2 linked regions of the Paludisphaera rhizosphaerae genome follow. The main gene of each other region encodes a partner of the protein of the gene in region 2 in a complex. Links are inferred from orthologs where the notes say so. Each region holds a gene or a part of one and is shown on either strand. Other genes may lie near its edges.

What was found.
Region 1: the proteins of dnaB (region 2) and dnaG are in contact, whole or in part, in a crystal structure (PDB 2R6A), measured with the Geobacillus stearothermophilus proteins. The link is inferred for Paludisphaera rhizosphaerae from one-to-one orthologs. Residues at the interface, in WP_033016901.1 of Geobacillus stearothermophilus: Ser13, Glu15, Ala16, Gln18, Glu91, Leu92, Asp94, Ala95, Val96, Pro97, Thr98, Ala99, Ala100, Asn101, Tyr104, Tyr105, Ile108; in WP_049624496.1 of Geobacillus stearothermophilus: Lys456, Leu457, Leu458, Pro459, Ala460, Asn463, Ala464, Leu467, Leu535, Leu536, Ile537, Ala538, Gln544, Glu545, Asp548, Tyr549, His552.

What each region holds. Positions count from the first base shown.
Region 1 is NZ_JAALCR010000008.1:212,756-215,679, forward strand. It holds dnaG (DNA primase), read right to left. Parts: upstream 2,474-2,924; coding sequence 527-2,473; downstream 1-526. Other genes in the region: rpoD (RNA polymerase sigma factor RpoD), read right to left, coding at 1-516. UniProt on the Escherichia coli protein: RNA polymerase that catalyzes the synthesis of short RNA molecules used as primers for DNA polymerase during DNA replication.
Region 2 is NZ_JAALCR010000044.1:3,592-11,794, reverse strand. Bases 1,002-3,863 are described here. They hold dnaB (replicative DNA helicase), read left to right. Parts: upstream 1,002-1,642; coding sequence 1,643-3,085; downstream 3,086-3,863. Other genes in these bases: G5C50_RS29590 (hypothetical protein), read right to left, coding at 3,096-3,863; rplI (50S ribosomal protein L9), read left to right, coding at 1,002-1,378. In the rest of the region: G5C50_RS29605 (single-stranded DNA-binding protein), read left to right, coding at 1-517; more of rplI, read left to right, coding at 767-1,001; more of G5C50_RS29590, read right to left, coding at 3,864-4,871; G5C50_RS29585 (acyl-ACP desaturase), read left to right, coding at 5,972-6,940; G5C50_RS29580 (tyrosinase family protein), read left to right, coding at 7,568-8,203. UniProt on the Escherichia coli protein: The main replicative DNA helicase, it participates in initiation and elongation during chromosome replication. Travels ahead of the DNA replisome, separating dsDNA into templates for DNA synthesis.

The sequences.
Region 1 (2,924 bases), on a different replicon or contig from region 2:
GACAGACACCTTGACCGTCCGGTCGAAGGGGAGTTCGCCTTCGGCGACCTTCTTGAGGACGTCGACGACCAGGGCCAGAGCGAAGTGGCACTCCAGCACCTTGCGGCGGAACTTCTTGCGGGTGACCTCGATCTTCTTGGCGAGGTTGATTTCCTGCTCACGAGTGAGCAGCGGAATCTCGCCCATCTGGGTGAGGTACATGCGGACCGGGTCGTCGATCCGCCGCGAGATATCCTCGAGTTCCTCGGCCGTCAGTTCGCCGTCGTCTTCGTCCGCCTCTTCGGTCAGCTCATCGGGCTCTTCGTCGAGTTCGCCGGAGGCCAGCAGACGGGCCTCGGCCTCATCCTCATTGACGAGCTCGATGTTCAACTCATCGAGGGTCTCCAGCAGACCGGGAATGCGCTCGGGGCTGTTGGGATCATCGGGCAGCACGTCGTTAACCTGATCGAAGGTCAGGAATCCGCGACGTTTGCCCAGTTCGAGGAGGGCCTTAAGACCCTCGTCCAGCTTGTCCATCATTCCTCCCTCACGCACAAGACTTCGGATCGGGACGAGCGGCCTTCACATTCAAGGTCCCGGCCCGCTGGGTCATGAGTTGTCGTAGTTCTCGCTTCAAGGCGCGGTAGACGTCCGGTTCTTGTTCTTCATCGGTCTCTGCGATGGCTTGCCGTAGTTCGGTCTGGCGAGTCATTCGTTCGCGGTCGGCGAGGCGGGCCAGAACCAGCTCCAATCGTTGCTCCCAACTTCCCGGGGGGAACTGGACGGCGTCGAGCGGCTGAAGTTCGGGGCGTTGCAGTCCGTCGTGGTGCAGGTCGTTGAGTCGTTCCAGGACCGCCAGGGCGGCGAGGTCGTCGAGGTTTTCCTTGATCGCGCCGTAAGTCGGTTGCTCGCCCTGTCCATAAAGGTCATAAGCGGCGTCCAGAATCGCGCGGGCCGAGCCGTCTTGCATCGAACCGACGGAGACCCGGGCCACCAGGGCGGCCGTCACGTCAGGTCGGGCGACCACCGCCGCCACCAACTCGCGTTCGACCGGGTCCATCGTCGCCAGCAGGGCGTCGGCGGAAGGGATCGACTCGGCCGCCGTGGGCGTCGTCGCGGCCGGCCCGGCGGGAACCTTCCGAGTCGCCGTCTTTCGCAGCCCCTTGAGCCGCTTCTGCAAGTCTCCCGCTTTCATCTTCAAGGCGAGGGCCAGAGCATCCAGAGCCTTGCTCACGGCGACGTCCTGGGCTGAGCCAGGAGCCGCCGCCGGCACGCGGGCCAGGATGCCGAGCACCCACTCGGAGGCCTGTCGGGCGCCGTCGATCGTGTCCAGGTCGAATCGCGTCCGGGACCGATCGAGCACGAAGGTCAAGGGATCTCGGGCCTCGTCGGCCAGCTTTCGGAATGCTTCGGCTCCTTCACTCAGGAGGTAGTCGCAAGGATCCAGACCCGAAGGAAGCGACAGCACCCGCACGTCCAGTTCATGTCCCAGGAAGACTTCCAGCGCCCGCTCCGCCGCGGATTGGCCCGCCTCATCGCCGTCGTAAACCAGGCAGGCCCGGTTGGCCAACCGGCGGAGCAGGGGGACGTGTTCGTCGCCGAACGCCGTCCCCAGCGTCGCCACGACGTTCGTCAGCCCCACCTGGTGCGCCGCCATCACGTCGGTATACCCTTCCATCACCGCGACCCAGCCTGCTTCGCGACACGAAGACCTCGCAAGATCCGCGGCGTAAAGCAGGCGACGCTTCTGGAAGAGCGTCGTCTCAGGGCTGTTAACGTATTTTGCGACACGAAAACCCCGAGACGAAGCCGCTCGCTCTGCTTCCGGAAGGATCCGTCCCCCGAATCCCACCGGACGGCCCCGCTCGTCGCGAATCGGAAAGATCAGCCGACCCCGAAACCGCGCGTGAACCTTACCGCCTACCTCTTCCGCCGACGTCGCCAGCCCTGCCTTCTCCAACAACTCCCGCGTATAACCCTTTCGTTTCGCCTCGTCGAACAACCAGGCCGGATCGTCCAGAGCGAAACCCAGATGAAACCGAGCCGCGGTCGCCGCCGTCAGCCCACGCCCCTCCAGGTACGTCCTCGGCGAATCATGCTTCCCCAGGGCTCGCTCGAACAATCCCTCCGCCCATCCTAGAACCGTCAGCAGGTCCGCCTTCGAAGGCCCCCCCGCCGACGCCTCCGAACTCGACGGCCCATCCAACGCGATCCCCGCTCGCTCCGCCAGAATTCGCAACGCCTCCGGGAAATCCACCCGCTCGTACTTCTGCACGAACTCGAAAACATCCCCTCCGATGTTGCAGACCCAGCACTTGAAGGTCTGACGATCCGGATTGACTTCCAGCGAGGGATGGCGGTCGTCGTGCCAGGGACATAAAGCCTTGTAACGCGACCCGGCTCGATGCAGGGCGAGACCGTAATCCCCCACCAACTTCACGATATCAACCGCGTTTTTTATGGCGGCCTTCGTCGTATCGGATGGCCTGGGCACGGGATTCTCCTGATCATTCCGACGCGAGTCCGGATCCTTGGTTCGCGCCGGCGCGACCTCTCTTGACAAGAGGACGCCGAGGCGCTCGCGTCTCGTTGGGTTCGTGCCCGAAGGTGGCTCTCGGAGGGTTCAACGAAATTATAGCCCACCCCTACATACCGTCAAGTTTTCGAGGCCTCCGGCCGACACCCCCGTGATTCTTCTAACCCGGCATCATTTTAGCAGTTGCGCTAGACGGCCCAAGGTCCACCATATTCTGATCGCATGTCCACTTAAACCGGCTCGCAAATCGCCTCGGGTCCCCTCTCACATCTCGCCTTGCTTCCCAAACCTCGGTACGGGACGGTGAAGAAACAATTCAACGTCGTCCCGCACACCAAGTGTCCAAGTCAAGTCCCAGAGATTTCGAAAAACGGACGCCCCCATGCAAACGGGGGCGTCGATCGGGACT
Region 2 (8,203 bases):
GATGGGTCGTCTCACCTTCGATCCCGAACTGCGACGGATCCCCAACGGGACCGCCGTCGCCGAGCTGCGGATGGCCGTCAACCGCTCCTGGCAGGGGCGCGACGGAGACCGCCGCGAGGAAGTCCTGTACATCGACGTCACCGTCTGGGACCGGCAGGCTGAAACCTGCTGCCAGATCCTCCGCAAGGGGAGCCTGATCTTCGTCGAAGGCTCCCTCAAGATGGACCAGTGGGAAGACAAGACGTCCGGCGAGAAGCGCTCGAAGGTCCGCGTCCAGGCCGACCGCGTCCAGTTCCTCGACAGCCGCCGAGACGGCGGCGGCGGAACCGGTTACGCCGGCGACGAGGAGTACGGAGCGCCCCCGGCCCGTGAGTCGGCCCCAGCCCGTCGCCCCCGGCAGGATCAGGACCGTGGTTTCGACAACGGCCCGCCCCGCGGCGGCTTCGCTCCGTCGAACTCCAACGCCGGCCGCGCGGCTGTCGCACCGGACCAGGGAGACGACGACATCCCGTTCTGACCCCCGGCGGGCCGAACCACGACAGTGCACAGACGCACCTATTGGAGATTTCGGCCCGATCGGTTTTAATCGACTGCTTGCGCGTCCGTCGTCGATGAAGAGCGCTCCGCGCCCTTTCGAACGGCTCGCCCTTTTTTCCTGAAGTACGTCAACGGCTCGGCGCGGCTCTGCGAGATGAGAGGATGGGGGAGGGCGACGAACGCCCCCAACGCCCGGCGCTTGCCTAAGGATCGAAAGCGACAATCGACAATGGCGAAGACCCAGACCAAGAATAAGCCCAAGTCCCAGGGCAAGGCGAAGGGCGAAGGCGCGAAGAAGTCCACCCCGGCCGGCCCCCCCCGCCAGCCCGGCGTCGAGCGCCGCAAGAACCACCCGCTGCGGGCCAAGGACGGCTACATGCACGTCCTGCTGACCAACAAGGTGCCCTTCGTCGGCGACGCCGGCGACCTGGTCAAGGTCCGCCCCGGCTTCGCCCGCAACTACCTGCTCCCGCAGGGGCTGGCCACCTTCGCGACCCCGCACAACCTCCGCGTCGTCGAGAAGCACCGTGAGCGTCTCCGCGCTCTCGAGGCCGCCCGTCGCGCCGACCTCATGGCCCTCGCCGCCCAGATCGCCCAGCGCTCGCTGACGATCGAGGCGAACGCCAACGAGGACGGCCACCTCTACGGCTCGGTCAACGCCGACCAGATCGCCGCCGCCCTCAAGACCGACGGCTTCACGATCGCGACCGAACAGGTCAAGATCGAAGGTCCGCTCAAGGAGCTGGGCCTCTACATGATCAAGCTCCACCTGGGGCAGGACATCGACACCGAGGTCAAGCTGTGGGTCGTCCCGACCCACACCGAGGAAGCCGCGGTCTGACCTGCCGCCGAATCTCGGGGCGTCCGGCCGCACTCTCGCGGCGGACGCCCCGCTCCTTGCCTCTCCTCGCCGTCGGCCTGCCGCCGGCAAATCCCCACATCCCCTCGCGACCCCACCCCTCCGCTCCACGGATTCCCGTTTTCGACGATGCCTGCGGCGTCGTCCGCCGATACAATCGTTCAGTCGACTGAACAACCAGCGTTCCCTCGCGCGCCGAAGACGACGGGACCGCCGGCCTCGGCATTCCAAGGAGTGGACTCGGTCATGGCATCCGTCCCCGCGGGATACAGCAACAGCCAGGGATTCGGACGGGAAGGGAAGAACGGCAACGGGCCCTTTGGTCGTCACGAGCCGGCGATCGGCGACCGTCTGCCGCCTCAGAACCTCGATGCTGAGCGCAGCGTCCTGGGCGGCATCCTGCTGGACAACGACGTCCTGCACGACATCGTCTCGTTCCTGACGCCCGACGACTTCTACCGCGACGCCCACCAGATCATCTTCCGGGCCGTCCGCGAGATGTACAACGACGGGAAAGCCGTCGACGCGGTCACCCTGGGCGACGAGCTGGAACGCCAGGGCGTGATGGAGCAGATCGGCGGCGACGACGGCCTGTCGGAGATCGCCAACAGCGTCCCGCATGCCGCCAACGCCCGCTACCACGCCGAGATCGTCCGCCAGAAGTCGGTTAGCCGCCAGTTGATCCAGAGCGCCACGGAGATCATCCGCGACGGCTACTCCAACCTGTTCACCTCGCAGCAGCTTCTGGAGTCCGCCGAACGCAAGGTCTTCGAGATCGCCGAGGACCAGATCAAGGGCCAGATCCACGACCTGGACGTCGTCCTCGCCGAGGCGATGGACCGGATTATCAAGCGATCGGAGGATTCCCACGCCGTCACCGGGGTCGGAACCGGCTTCTACGACCTCGACGACATCACCAGCGGCTTCCAGCCCGAGCAGCTCATCATCCTGGCGGCCCGGCCCAGCATGGGGAAGACGGCTCTCGCCGTGAACATCTGCGCCCACGCGGCCGTCAATCTCAAGGTCCCCTCGCTGATCGTCAGCCTGGAAATGGGCCGGCTGGAGTTGGGCGAGCGAATTCTCTGCGGCCACTCCAAGGTCGACCACCACAAGATCCGGACGGGACGCGGTATGGACTACCGCGAGATGAGCAAACTGAGCAAGGCGTTCGGCGAGATCAACACCTCGCCCATCCACATCGACGACACGCCCTCGCGGAACATGCTCCAGATCACGGCCTCGGCGCGTCGGTTGAAGATGCGGCACGGGCTGGGTCTGATCATGATCGACTACATCCAGCTCATCGACTCCGACGACTCCCGTGACAGCCGCCAGGAGCAGATCGCCAAGATCAGCCGCCGCCTCAAGATGCTCGCCCGCGAGTTGCATGTGCCGGTGATCGCCCTTTCTCAGTTGAACCGAGCCGTCGAGAACCGCGAGGACCGCCGGCCCCGCATGGCCGACCTTCGCGAGTCGGGCGCCATCGAGCAGGACGCCGACATGGTGCTCCTGCTCCACCGGCCCGACTACTACGACGCCAACGACCAGCCCGGCATCGCCGAGGTCATCGTCGCCAAGAACCGCTCGGGACGAACCGACACCGCCAAGCTCGTCTTCATCAAGAACCTCACCCTGTTCGACAACCTCTCGCACGTCGAGCAGCCGATCGAGGAAGGCCGGCCGTTCTGACCGGGCGCAATCAAGGAGCGTGGGCCGCCCCGCTCGTCGGCTTCGACGACGGCGGCGGCCAGACGTCCCCGGCCGCGTACCAATCCGGCCGGGGCGGCGGCTCCAGAATGAAGTACGGCCCGAGCGCCTGCCGGACCCGAGCATGATCCGCCGGCTGACCGTGCTCGGGCAGGTCCAGGAGGTCGACCCCGTCGCAGCGGTCGGGCAACAGCGGAGCGTCGATCCGGCCGAATGCGGCGTGGATGGCGTCGCGGCCGATCCCCATTCCAGCCGCCGTTTTCTGCGCGAGGTCATATCGCCGCAGATGCTTCCGCTGGTTCGCGGCCTCGTCCAGCAGCAGCGAGGTGGCCCGCATCCGCTGCAGTTCTGGGATCGGAAAGCGCGCGGCTTCCGAGGCCGTCATCTCCGGGGCGCTGTGGATCCAGAGGTCCTCCACCCGAGGCCGGTTCAGGGCGGCCAGCACCGCCGCGAAGGCCAGAACCCCCAGCGCCGCCTTGCGGCTCAACGGCATCGACGCCGGCTGGGACTCGACCGCATCCGACTTCCTCGGCCCCATCCACCAGCCGACCACGAGGAGGACCGCCCCGACCTGGGGCGCGACGTGGTACCAGGGCACCATCATGTCCACGTTAAACGTGCGTAAGTACTTGTAATCGAGATAGCCGCGGACGGTCCATTCCATGAGATAGCTCCCCGCCAGGAACGTCGCGCCGGCGATCTCGATCGGGTTGAACGCCCCGAGTCCGCCGCGACGGAACCGGGGGATCGCCCAGAGGCCGAGCAGGCCGAGGGTGAGCAACGCCCCCTGCCCCGCGGTCGTCTCGGCGGCCAGGCCGAGGTTCCCCAGGACCAGGCTCTCGGGGATGGCCTGCATCGTGTGGAAGACGCCCTCGACGGGTCTCACGGCCTCGGCCGTCGTCCGACCGTGGAAGCTCGTCCGGCTGTCGACTTTCCCCGCGCCCAGGACGACCGAGAGCCCCACGGCGAGGGCCGTCGCCGCGATCGGCGCCAGGGCCGCCTTGCGGCACGACCGTCGACCATCGAGCCACAGATAGATTGCCGTCGTCGGACCCGCCAGATGGCCGATCGTCCAGAGCCATCCCGCGCAGGCTGTCGACGCCATGCAGAGCCCGAGCGCAAGCCACGACGGCGACCGCCGCCAGGACTGCGCGAACCAGAGAGCCCCGAGGGTCGCGAACGCCGCCCAGAGCGGTTGCCCGGCCGAATACCACGTCCCCGGCGCGATCATCAGCGAGGTCGTGCCGACCCCGACCGCCGCCGCCGCTCCCACGGCCTGGTTCCCCGTCTCTCGCGCCGTCAGCCGGCCCACGAGAACCATTGTCGCCGCCAGGATCCCGTACGATGCGACCGCCAACACGTCCGGCAGCCGCGCCAGGCTCCCGGCCGAAGCGACCAGAAACCAGGTTAGGAGCCGCCAGGCCGGGACGACGTGGGTGAAATGCGGTGTGAACAGATTCGCCATCGTCCGCGAGAGGTTCCGCGAGGCCGACACGTAGATGAAGTCGTCGCTGTAGAGCCGGTGGATCCACAACGGGTCGCGAGTGATATGCCCCCCCGCGAATGGTTCATACGGGTTGAAGAACAGGATCCCCGGCGCGCAGAGAATCGCCCCCCAGAGGACCAACAGCCCCAGCCGGCCGACCGGCCGCGCCAACCAGGCGTTCACCCGCGCGAACGGCCCCGCCGCCGCGACAGCCCGCTCCGCCCGGCGTGTCGGCTCATGCGTCGGCGTCCCCTCCTTGGATTCCCGGGGCGGCTTCCTCATCCGCGACGCCCCCCGGATTGGCTTCCTTCGCAACGATCCGAGAGCAAACTCATCGGACGCAAGCTATTGGCGGAAGGGGTTTTGAGAACGAAATCGGCATGGATCGCGACGGCTTCGTTTGACGATTTCTCGCCGCTCGCGACGGTTCCAGACGGAAGCCATCGAACGCCTGCCGGTTGGGTTGCACCAGGAGCGGAGGAGGAAACGGGGAAAGGCAGCCGGCACCGAATCGATCCAAGAGCCTGGACTCCTGGCACCGGCAGACCGACCACCGGATGCAATCCGAACGGGAACCGCTCCAGGGGTCGCCCAATGCCAACGACGGCCCCGCGGGATTGGGTTCGCTCGGACGGCTCGACGACCAAAGCCATCGACCGCAAGTCGTCTAATGGCAGACGGTTGGACATCGAAATCGGGGCCTCCACGATGGCTTCGTTCGGTCGCTTTCGCCTGGCGGGCCGGTCGCGCCGATCCCCTTCTCCGCGGAGATCCGAGCCCAGCCCTCCAATTCGATACGATACTACCAAGACTCCGGCTCCATCACGGGCTTCCACTCCCGTCCAGGCGTGGAAAGGGAGGCCGACGTCGGCCGTCCGGAATGTCACGACTTTGCGGGCCGCGGAGAGAACGGGAGCCTCCGACGACAACGCCAAGAGAGGTTCCTCCGGTGACCTGGCCATGAAACCCGACGATCGGAAGTCGACTTTGGGCTCGAAACATCGAGAGCGCCTTCCAGAGGCCGCACCACGCCCGATCGCTCGGCTGGTCTGAAAGCTGGGTTTTCGATATGGTCTGCGGATCAAAGGTGTCCGTCCCGGAGAGGACGGATCAAGGAGGAAACTCGGCACAGGGCGGCTGCCGTTCCCAGAGGAGAGACCCGACCGCATCGACCACGATCGCGGTCGGCTCAGGCGTTGGGAGATTCGCCCGGGCGGGGTTGATCGTAAACCTAGAGGATGCCGGAAGAACCGCCGGATCCCTCTGCCGACGATGCTCAGCGTCGGCGGCAGTTCGCTCTCAGTCTCCGCCTCCGAACTCCCTTTGCAACCAACTTCTGAACACCTCAACCGCCCGGCCCGGCAGGAAGACCTTGGCCCCAGGTGATAGAAGTCATTGAAAGCCTCCAGGACTTCGTTTCCGACCAGTTGTCGCTGCTTCTTCCGATCGACGAAGCATGGCAACCGACCGATTTCCTGCCCGATCTCAACGCGGACGACTGGGCGGATCGGCTGAATCGCTTCCGCGAAACGGCTCGGGCCCTGCCTGACGAACTCCTCGTCGTACTCGTCGGAAACATGGTGACCGAGGAGGCGCTGCCGAATTACGCGATCTCGGTCGAGCGGATCGCCAGGGACCCGACCGGAGGGGGGCAGGCTCCGTGGGCGCGCTGGCTGCGAGGCTGGACCGCCGAGGAGAACCGTCACGGCGACCTGCTCAATGCCTACCTGCGGCTCTCGGGCCGCGTCGACATGAGGTCGATCGAGCTGACCATCCACCACCTCATCAGTGACGGCTTCACCTCCGGGCACGAAGGGCACGAATACGCCGGGCTGATCTACTCCGCGTTCCAGGAGCGTGCGACGCGGCTCTCACACGGGAACGTCGCCCGGATCGCGGTCAAATGCGGCGAGGAGGGCCTCGCCAAGATCTGCCGCAAGATCGCCGCGGACGAGACGCGCCACGAGGTTTTCTACACCCGAATCGTCGCCGAACTCTTCGAGCGCGACCCCGAAGCGACGCTCCTCGCCTACCACTCCGTGCTCAGGCGGCTGATCGCCATGCCCGGGAGCCGGATGACGGACGGTCAACTGCCGAACCTCTTCGATCACTTCGCCGCGGCGGCCCAGCGCTCCGGCGTTTACACGTCCCGAGACTACGCCGCGATCATCCGTCACCTGAACACCACCTGGGGACTGGAAAACCGCTCCTTCTCCGGCAAGGCCGCCAAGGCCCAGGACTACCTCTGCCGCCAGCCGGAACGCTACGAGAACCTCGCAGACGAGATCGGTGCGCGAACCGCCGACCAGCCCTCCGTCCCGTTCGCGTGGTTGAACGGCCGTACGGTGTAAAGCCCAAGGTGGGCGGGCACGCAACGAGCTATGTCGCGAATCAGAAGCCTGCGAGTCGATATCGTCGACCCAACGCAACACACCTAGGCAGCCGATTCGCAGTGGTAGGCCAATTCTCGGTTCGAGAGTACGTGGCCGAGTATCGGTTTCCTTCGTGGGGGAAGGTTGCCGCGAAGGGAGCGAAAGAGGAGCGACCAGAGGAAGAGGTGTGACTAGCACAGAAAGGGAAACAATCCAACCGAAAGGTATACCCATCACAGGCCGACGGGAATCCGTTACTCCAGGGAAACAGGTTCCTGAACCGACAACCGATTAGCCGATGAGGCGTACATTCATCGACCCAGGCGGGGACCGCCGGGATGGACTCTCGATTAGGAGTGCCATCTTTGCGAAGCGGTGATCTCCCCTATGGCCCATCGAATCGTGACCCGTCGCGAGGTTTTGGCAGTTGGCCTCTCCGCCGCGTTAGGCGGATGTGCCCGTCGAGGCCAGCTAACTCCCTGCGATTGCGGTCCCCAACCCTACGTGCCGCCTACTCCCAGCCCCTGGCCTCCGCCCCAACCGATCCCGCCTCCAGGCCCAAGTCCCGCACCCGAGCCATCCCCTGGCCCGGACGGCAGGATTCGGATGCGCAAGAGCTTCTCAAGCCTGACGTCCCGCGAATTGGACTCGCTTGAGCGTGGCGTCCGGGTTATGAAATCGCGGCCCAAGCACGACCCGACTTCCTGGTGGTACCAGGCCAACATGCACGGCTACCTTGACCAGGAGGAAGAAACGATACTGGAAGCCTGGGGAAGCTGCCAGCATGCCAATTGGTGGTTCCTGCCCTGGCACCGTGCCTATCTGTTCGCCTTCGAGCGCATCCTCCGCGCCGCCTCGGGCGACGTCGAGTTGACACTTCCCTATTGGGATTGGACAGATCGCTCCCAGCGGGCCCTACCGGATCGATTCTTCGACTCGGATAGTCCGCTCTTCGAGAAGAACCGCTGTATCAAGCAGGGAATGCCAATCGCTGCCACCGCCGTCGCCTGGGAACATGCGTTCCGCGTTGTCTCGTTCGCATCGCCTTGTGGCGGCGAGGGGTTCGGTGGCCCCTACAAGAGAGAGCCCGGCCATCGGGAACACAACCGTAATTTCGGAGCCCTCGAAGTCTGCGCCCATAACGCGGTGCATACGGAGATCGGCCATTGGATGGGCAATCCTGATACGGCCGGGCGAGATCCCATCTTCTGGTTGCATCACGCCAATGTCGACCGGCTCTGG